3 regions of the Lentilactobacillus hilgardii genome follow, and region 3 is predicted to be linked to each of the others. Evidence: predicted binding sites of a transcription regulator. Region 3 holds the regulator's gene; each other region holds the start of a gene.
What was found. Region 3 encodes NrdR, which represses ribonucleotide reductase genes. Its sites were predicted from a motif close to ACACNATATATNGTGT; they were not measured.

Region 1 (3,291 bases), 1.1 Mb from region 3:
TTCGACGATTCTTGTTGATCGCCTTTCGAGAAACTTCCCAGTCATATGGACTGAAAGTAACCCGCTTGGAGAAACGAGTACCTAAAGTAAAGGCTTCACCAAGATTCCAATTTTGTTGGCTGGCAACGTAAGGGAAGACTTCAAACAAGTTGCAGGGTTCACCGTTTGAAAGTGAAATCTCACCACAAGGGTTCGTCCCTTCGACGTTTGGATCAATATCTTTTTGAATGCCGTCAATTTTACGACCATAATTCTTGGAAAGTTCCAAGTTAACGATTCCCGGCTCGCCATTGTGACGAATAGAATCGGCAATCGGACCGTAGTTGCTGAATTGGGAATCAACAGCAACACTGTTGTTGGAAGCCCAACGGTGATGATACAATTTTTCTTTATCTTGTTTCATTGTAATGAAATCTTCGTCGTCGGCAGAGCCTAATGCTAATTCGGCCGAACGACGAACGTTTCCGGCAACAACCGTTTTCCCGATCATATTACCAATATCGGTCATATCAACTGATGAAAGGTGACGACGGGCACGATTATTGAGGACGCCATTAATATCAAAGAGCATCTCAATCAAAGGCATTGGCCCTGAAGCGGTACCGCCGAATCCTTTGATCTTAGCGCCCTTTGGTCGAATATCACTCATATCAAGGACCAGATTTTGTTGGTTCTTGGGATTGGTTGATTTAAAGTGTAAATCGATTAGATGAGCGTTTGATAATACCCAACCTTCACGGGTATCGGGTAGACGATAATAAGCGGCATCCGTGATTGAGTGGTTCTTGAAGTAGTCGTCCTTATCAACGGCTCCCATCTTAAGTGAATCAGCGTATGACTCACTGTCTTTATCGATAACAACAGTCAGGTTGACTTTGTTGTCAACCAGCGGAATCTTGTGGACATTTTCTTTAGTGACAGAAAAACCGACACCGCCGCCCTTCATTAATTGATCAAACATGAATGAGTAGGGCATTGAAACAGCTGGTTGATCCTTTTTAAGGTATTCGGGCACGATGTGGCTGTCACCGTATGGCTGTGGCCGTACAGCAATGAACCAACAGTTATTTAATGCGTCACCGTTACGTGCTTCATAAGGTGTACCTGAAATCCAAAGATTACGGCCCGAAGGTGTTGCGGCCAATCCGTAAATCAATTTATAAAGCTTCTTGGCTTCATCGGTTAATTCGCTGATCACTTGTGGATCAACATTGTTTTGGTGGAGACGCGGGTCAAGGTTGATGTTTCCTTCAACTACCCGTTTAACCGTCTCGTCCCAATTTTCTGTCCGCTGCTTTTCTGGGATCCAACGAGCATAAGTTCTTTTGTATGTAACCCAGCCTAGTTCGCCCCAGTGCGGTGTGACTTCGTTTTTAATTTGGTTTATAAATTCATCAGAGAGTGAAACTGATGAAAGTTTCATTGCTTGCATAACGATTCCTCCCGTACTCTTGATTCTCGTATTTCGTTCGAGTTAACACTATATATAGTATCTCGACGAGAGAGGATAATCAATATATTGTGTCCGGAGAAATTCAGCAGATGAGTGCGCCAGCCTTGTACTGGCAAGGGCTGACGGCCATCGAAAAAAATTTAACGCTCCGTTGTCTTAAAACAACTATCTGTTATTTAATGGATTTTCCATAAGTATTGTGTTTTCAATGGGTTGACCACAACGATATCTGGTGTAGCCAACGGATTGTTTTGTTTACCGTGTCAATCAAAATGATTGATTTAACTAAATCCGTGCAACATCCATCTTACCGATTTTTTCGGAAGGAAACAAGGCAAAAATAAGCGCTATTGGATAAGAATGACGGGAAAATTGCATAGCTATTTTTGCTCGGTCATCATCGTGATGAAATTAAAAAGGACTGGACAAAATGACTTTTGTCTCAGCCCCTTCCGGTTATGAGTGATTTTACTTATTTCTGATTGATATACGTTTCAATTCCCTTTTTAAGACGTTTTAAACCATCCTGAAGCGTTGTTTCGGGGCAGGCAATATTAACTCTTAAGAATTGATTGCCGTTGCCGCCATACACAGAGCCGGCAGAAATATAGAGACCGGTGTCCTGACGGATAAAGTCTTCCAGTTGGGATGAGTCTCGGGTAATAGTACTACAGTCTATCCAAACCAAATAAGTCGCATTCGACGCAATCACTTTGATCTGCGGTATGAACTGTTCACAATAATTTGTAAAAATATCGCGATTTCGGGTAAGCTGCTGTTTCAATTCGGCCAACCATTGATGTCCCTTTGTATAAGCGGCAATGGTACCGGGGATTGCCAATAAGTTGGGCTCACCAAGTTCATCGGTGTTGATACCACGATTGACAATGTTTCGCAGTCCTTCGTTGGGGACAATGAGGGTAGCTGCGTGCAGTGCGGCCACGTTGAACGTTTTGCTTGGAGAAACGCTGACAATGGTATTCTGAATCAAATCATCCGGCAAAGAGAAAATAGGGGTGTATTCAGGGCTGCCGCACACCAAGTCACCATGAATTTCATCACTGAATAACGTGACGTGGTATTTCATACAAAGCCTGCTGATTTTAATCAGTTCATCTCGGGACCAGACTTTGCCGACCGGATTATGGGGATTACATAGAATCATCATGGTACTTAACGGTTCAGCCAACTTGGCTTCCAGATCCTGCCAATTAATGCTGTATTGGTGGTTGGCGGAATCATAAAGCAAGTCGCTTGATAGAATGTGACGGCCGTTATTAATAATTGAATTGTAGAAAATATTATAAACCGGTGCTTGGACAACAACGTTATCACCGACGTTACTGACACGGCGAACAGTTGATGAAATAGATGGGACGACACCTGTACAGAATAGCATCCACGCCGTTTTGGGCCGGGCGTGGTGTTCGGTAGCGTACCAGTCGGCAACGGCATTGAAATAGTCAGCATGGGGTTCTTCATAACCAAAAATACCAAAAGCAACCTTCTTCTGCATGGCATCAATGATTTCCGGCGCTGCCTTGAAATCCATGTCGGCTACCCACATCGGCAATTCGTTGGGTTTGACGTCCCATTTGACCGAATCGGTGTTACGGCGGGGGATAATTGATTTAAAATCATACATTATGCTGACTTCCTTTTTGTGATTTTAGTGTCGGTTGTGATGGTTGTTTTACTTGGATCGATTTTGGTTGGATCCATAATGATTTCTCCAATTGAGTGTGCGTGAATTTTACCACTGATTGGATTTTTAACACTCACGATAGTTGAGTTGATTTCTGCATCGATGTTGGAACAATACTCGAAGGCCAGATCGG
Region 2 (3,291 bases), 1.3 Mb from region 3:
TTTATCGTGGTGATATGGCGACTTTGGAAAGCGGCAGCACGAGATCAATGGTTCTTCAGACCTCTGATGATGCTAAAGCCAAGGATATCCTATCTCAAAACGGATACAAGTTAATCGATTCTGATCATGTTAGTGTTGTTGAGGATGAAACGACCAAAATGGCCGATATTATTAAATTATTGTCAACTAATAATATCGAAATCGAGGATGTTAAACACGTTCATAGTGATCTTGAGACTTCACTGCTTGATTTATTGAAGAATGACAAAGTGAAGGAGGGCTAATCTGATATGGTAACGTTAGTTAGACAAGAAATATTTAAATTGGTGCACAAAAAAAGTACGTGGGCAACATCAATTATCCTGCTGGTGATAATGACTATCTTTGCTGTGATTAGTCGGAATCATCCAAACACAATTGACCCCAAGACAATATTTGTCAGTTTATTTACTGGTTTTGACTGGATTGTATTATTTATGATTGCTGCTGCCAGTTCAATTATTTCGATGGAGTTTCAATATGGAACAATTAAAGAATTGCTTTATCGAAAGTACTATCGGGGAGAAATTCTTGTTAGCAAATGGCTTGCAATGGTTCTTTACTCAATCTACTTTATTGCATTGGCATTTGTTTATTCGTTGATTTTAAAATTAATTCTTTTTAACGGAACATTTCAGCTCAGCGAAACATATGGCAATAAGCATAGTATCTTAGTTACGGCCCTTTACACGTCTTTATCAGGATTTGTGGCATTGTGGTTGGTTTTAAGTCTGGTTTTGCTGTTGGCAAATCTGTTTAAGAGTTCTGCCGCAGCTATTTCAGTTGGTATTATTGGCTACTTTGCAATTAATGTGGTTTCTTCAATGTTAATCATAGCTATTAAGAAGTGGACTTGGTTAAAGTGGAATCCGTTAAACATGATGAATTATCCTAATCAGGTCATTAGCCCAAGCCTAAAACACATGACGCTTTTATCAACAAATGAATTACTCATTGGCAGTCTGGTTTATATGGTCATCTTTTTGGGAATAAGCTACTCTGTCTTTAAGCGTCGAAACGTTTAGTCAAAGGAATTGGCCGATAAAAATTAATAATTGATTGAGCACTTAAACCGTCAGACATGTCCTTGGGATGTGTCTGACGGTTTTATTATGAAATTGTTGGCAATTTTATGGCACAACATGTAGTGCGTTGGCAATGCATAACACATATATATTGTGTTTTAAAGTCTTTTTTTCAAATAATTTTCAGCTATACTAAACAATGTTAACTATATTTTCGAGTTTACCCAAAGGAAGGGATTCTATGGATTACATTAAGACTGAAGCAACAAATCAAAACGATACTAAACTTCGCAGTCTAACTGTGATCAAGGCTGACGGGGAAAAGTGTTCTTTTTACCCGTATAAAATTAATTTGGTCATTGAGGCACTTACCGATGAGACGGATGTGCAGGAGAAATTAAAACAGCAAATTTTTGAACGACTTTCATCCTTCGAAGAAGAACTGACGTCAAAGGATATCAGAGATAGTTTTAAAGCAGTTCTTTCAGAAATGGACCGTGGTGATTTGGTTGCCAGTTATGACCAATATCGCTTAAAAGATGAAGCCAAGTGGCAGGCAGCGATTAATCCTTCAACCAAGCTTAACCAGTTATTTGATAAAAGTGACACTGTTGTTCACGAAAACGCAAACAAGGACAGTAATGTGTTCAGCACCAGGCGAGACTTGACTGCCGGAATGGTCGGTAAATCTCTTGGTCTCACGCTGATGCCTGAAACTGTTGGTAAGGCGCATTTGCGAGGGGATATCCATTATCACGATCTGGATTACTCACCGATGACTGAAATGACTAATTGTTGTTTGATTGATTTTAAGGGCATGCTGAACAATGGATTTAAAATCGGAAATGCCGATGTCGAGCCACCTAAGTCGATTCAGACAGCAACCGCGCAAATGTCTCAAATTATTGCGAACGTTGCTTCCAGTCAATATGGTGGCTGCTCAGCAGACAGGACAGATGAGCTGCTGGCACCATTTGCTAGATTGAATTTTGAAAAACATCTGGCAGATGCCAAACACTGGATTGCCCCTGATAAGCAGGAAGCTTTTGCAAAAGAAAAGACTAAAAAAGATATTTATGATGCTATGCAGGCACTGGAATATGAAATTAATACATTATTCTCATCGAATGGTCAGACGCCGTTCACAACGGTTGGATTTGGTCTTGGGAGATCATGGATTGAGCGCGAAATTCAAAGTGCTATTTTGAGAGTCCGGATTAAAGGGCTGGGAAAGCAGCATCGGACAGCTATTTTTCCGAAATTGATTTATACCCTAAAAAGAGGATTGAATCTCAAACCCGATGATCCCAATTATGATATAAAGCAACTCGCCATTGAATGTGCCACCAAGCGGATGTATCCGGATATCTTGATGTATGACAAGATTATTGAATTAACAGGTAGTTTTAAAGCGCCGATGGGCTGTCGAAGCTTTTTGCAGGGATGGCATGATGAGAACGGAAAAGAAGTTAACAGTGGCCGAATGAATTTAGGCGTTGTCACAATCAATTTACCAAGAATTGCGATTGAATCCCATGGGGATAAAGCTGTTTTCTGGGAAATCCTGCAAGACCGATTGGAGATTGCTAAAAAGGCTCTTCTTAATAAAGTTGATCGTTGTAAGCAGGCAAAGCCCAAAAATGCGCCCATTTTGTATCAGTACGGTGCCTTTGGTAAACGGTTAAAAGATACGGATTCCGTGGATGAGTTATTCACGCATCGGCGGGCTACGGTGTCATTGGGCTACATTGGATTATACGAAGTCGGAACTGAATTTTATGGACCGGATTGGGAACATAATCAAACAGCCCACAAGTTTACCGTATCGATTGTAAAATGCCTACATGATTATTGTGCAAAGTGGGAAGATCAATACGACTATCATTTCAGCGTCTATTCAACACCGGCTGAATCATTGACAGATACCTTCTGTGAGCTGGACACTAAAAAATTTGGGAAGATCAATGACATTACATCTAAAGAGTACTACACAAATAGTTTTCATTATGATGTACGAAAGAATCCAACACCGTTTGAAAAGTTGGCTTTTGAAGAGGCTTATCCAAAATACGCGGCCGGTGGTTTTATCCATTACTGTGAATACCCTAATTTGAAACAGAATCCGGCTGCTTTGGAGGCCGTTTGGGATTGGGCATACGATCATGTTGGCTACCTTGGAACCAATACGTCAATTGACCACTGCTATAAATGTGGATTTGATGGTGAT
Region 3 (3,291 bases):
GAATCAAGGAGATAGATTATGCCTGAATTACCAGAAGTTGAAACTGTTCGAAGGGGCCTGACCGAACTGGTTGCAGGAAGTCAAATTCGGACGGTAGATGTGTTATATCCTAAAATGATCAATTTACCACCTGAGGATTTCACAAACGCACTCAAAAATCAGATCATTGAAAAAATTGATCGCCGGGGTAAATATTTATTTATTCGGATTAACAATGGATTAACAATTGTATCCCACCTTCGAATGGAAGGAAAGTACGATGTTGAGCCTGAAGGAACACCTCTAAGCAAGCACACTCATATTGTTTTTCATTTAACCGATGGGCGTCAGCTTCGATATAATGATACGCGAAAATTCGGTAGAATGAATTTGGTTGACACCGGGCATGAACTGACTGTGGCTGGATTAAAAACAATAGGTCCTGAGCCGACTGAAAGGGACTTAACCTTAGATTACATGAGAAAAATATTTGGTAAAAGTAAAAAGCTGGTCAAGCCGTTTCTTTTGGATCAGAGTAATATTGCCGGCTTGGGAAACATTTATGCCGATGAGGTGCTTTGGTTAAGCAAAATCAACCCTAAGCAGCCTGTCAATACACTATCAGTGGCAGAACTCAAATTACTCCGTAAAAGTATTATTGATGAAATCAAAAAGGCAATTGATGGTCACGGGACTACTGTTCATTCTTACTCCAATGCTTATGGCGAAGCTGGCAATTTTCAAAATCATTTAAACGTCTATGGTCGACAGGGAGAACCTTGTCTTAGGTGTGGGACACCTATTGAAAAAATCAAACTGGCCCAAAGGGGGACACATTTTTGCCCAAATTGTCAGGTGATTCACGGTGATCGTCATGAATAAAGTGATTGGATTAACAGGTGGTATTGCAACGGGAAAATCTGCAGTGAGCACTTTTCTTGGCAGGAAAGGCATTCCGATAATTGATGCAGACATCGTGGCACATCAGGTTCAAGAGCCTGGTGAGAACGGTTTAAAGGCAATCACAGCGGAATTCGGTCAGGAAGTATTAGCTTCAAGCGGTCGCCTTGATCGAACCAGACTCGGGGAAATTGTTTTTCAACATCCCCAAAAATTAAAACGACTTGTTCAAGTGATGGATCCCTTCATCAGAGAAAAAATCATTCATGAAATTGATCGTTACCGTGATAAGCAATTAACGGTCCTAGACGCCCCAACTTTATTTGAAAACGGGTATACTTATTTGACAGATTCAATTGTTGTTGTATATTGTGATCCAGTGACTCAAATGAAACGTTTAAGACGCAGAGATGATTTAACAATTAGTCAGGCGTCTGCCAGAATTAAAAGCCAGTGGTCACTGCAGACAAAATGTGATTTGGCTGATACAATTATTTATAATTCAGGTAGTTTAGAAAATACAAATATGCAAGTAGAAGATTGGTTACAACAAGAAAAGAAATATTAGAGGTGAAAGCCATGCAATGTCCTCATTGTGGATATAACGGGTCCAAGGTTGTCGATAGTCGACCAACCGATGATGGTCGTGTCATTCGGCGCCGTAGAGAATGTGAACACTGTGGCTTTAGATTCACGACGTTTGAACGGGTCGAAGCAACACCACTTCTGGTTATCAAAAAAAATGGCAATCGAGAAGAGTTTAACCGCGAAAAAATTCTTAAAGGTGTCGTGAGGTCGGCTGAAAAGCGGCCGATTTCAATGGATGCGATTACTGATTTGGTTGATCGGGTTGAAAATAAAGTTCGTTCTTCAGGTGAAAATGAAGTTACCAGTCGTCAAATCGGAGAGTATGTGATGGAGGAACTGGTGAATCTGGATGAGATTGCGTATATCAGGTTTGCCAGTGTTTATCGTCAATTTAAGGATATGTCTGTTTTTTATAAAGAACTCAAAGAAGTTATGGAGAAGGATAAGAAAAAGAATGCTGCTAAACAGCATCCTGAGGAGAAGTAATGTTAAATTCGGAAAATAAATTAACTCCCGATTCGAAATATCTTGTTTTGAATGCCAGTGCAAACAAAAGCGTAGATCAGAGTGTTCTTACCAACTTGTATTTACCAATTATTGGGCGGGGTGCAGTGCAGCTTTATAATTTACTTTGGTCATTGAGTGTGAGCGATCATAATCGATTGATTCTTCATAAACATTTTGAACTCCAAAGTATTTTGGATATTGGTATTGACAAATTATTACGGTATCGCCGTAAGCTCGAAGCAGTTAATTTATTAGTCACATCCGTCTCACTTACTTCACCTGATAGTTATGTTTATTCCATGAGAGAGCCATGCACGGCAACCGAGTTTTTAAAAACTGATATTTTGTCGATTTTACTTTTGGGAAGAGTGGGTGAGGATACCTATAACCGAATTGTTGCTCGGCTGTTTATTCCAATGCCGGATGTTGGCCAGGTTAAGAATGTCTCGGCTTCGCTCCTTGATGTTTTTCAGATTCCGGAAAATTCTGTTAAAAATATTCCTGGTCCGGTTAATATTGCCAAGCAAACCATCTCGGGGAATTCTGCTGAACTGAATCATCGTTATTTGGAACCTTCAAAAGAGGAGTTTGATTTTAATCTTCTTTTGGATATTTTAGAAAATTCGTACGTTGATGCTGCCAGTGTTAAAGCGGCACAGCCATTGATTTTGTCTGAGTATTCACTTTATGGTATAGATGAAATTAAAATGGGTGAATTGATCAAGAAAGCGACAAATCTAAACACGAATAAATTGAATCAGAAAAGTTTGAAATTCATTATTGCACGCGACTTTACACAACCACAAGTTAGAGTGCCGGATTCAATAAACAAGAAGCCTGAAGATGATGCGGATGGGCAACAACTGGTACAACAATTTGATCAGCCCACTCAACAAGTTATCCAGATTAGTAAAGAAAATGCGCCAATTAGCTTTTTAAAGCAAATTAAAGACCAAAAGGGCGGTATGGTAACTGCTGGTGAGCAACGAATGATTCGAGAACTGGTTTCGAAGGGATTGCTTCCGCGTGAGGTTATTAACGTTCTTATTTACTATGTTCTCATCGGAATTGGAAATTCAACTCTCAATCAAAATTTAGTTAATACAATTGCGGATAATTGGGCTCAAAACCATGTAACGAATGCAGAAAAAGCCATTTTACAGGTTCAAAAACGAACTGAAGAAAAGCAGGAAAAAGAGACACAACGATCGCAACGACGATATTCATCCGGCGGCCGCCGACAGATTACAGAAACACTTCCTGACTGGGCAAAGAAAGAAAAACAACAGACTAAGGAAGCATCAAAAAAGGCAAAGC

Region 1: the regulator NrdR is predicted to act here: its motif matches at 1,478-1,493, upstream of nrdJ (ribonucleoside-triphosphate reductase, adenosylcobalamin-dependent).
Region 2: the regulator NrdR is predicted to act here: its motif matches at 1,175-1,190, upstream of nrdD (anaerobic ribonucleoside-triphosphate reductase).

Annotation. Positions count from the first base shown of each region.
Region 1 is NZ_CP047121.1:2,947,783-2,951,073, reverse strand. Features, by position in the region: gene nrdJ (ribonucleoside-triphosphate reductase, adenosylcobalamin-dependent) at 1-1,432, opposite strand, end outside; gene GQR93_RS13935 (MalY/PatB family protein) at 1,926-3,098, opposite strand; gene GQR93_RS13930 (DUF3737 family protein) at 3,098-3,291, opposite strand, start outside.
Region 2 is NZ_CP047121.1:93,242-96,532, forward strand. Features, by position in the region: gene GQR93_RS00460 (ABC transporter ATP-binding protein) at 1-284, shown strand, start outside; gene GQR93_RS00465 (ABC transporter permease) at 291-1,064, shown strand; gene nrdD (anaerobic ribonucleoside-triphosphate reductase) at 1,306-3,291, shown strand, end outside.
Region 3 is NZ_CP047121.1:1,821,793-1,825,083, reverse strand. Features, by position in the region: gene mutM (DNA-formamidopyrimidine glycosylase) at 19-861, shown strand; gene coaE (dephospho-CoA kinase) at 854-1,447, shown strand; gene nrdR (transcriptional regulator NrdR) at 1,459-1,953, shown strand; gene GQR93_RS08560 (DnaD domain protein) at 1,953-3,291, shown strand, end outside.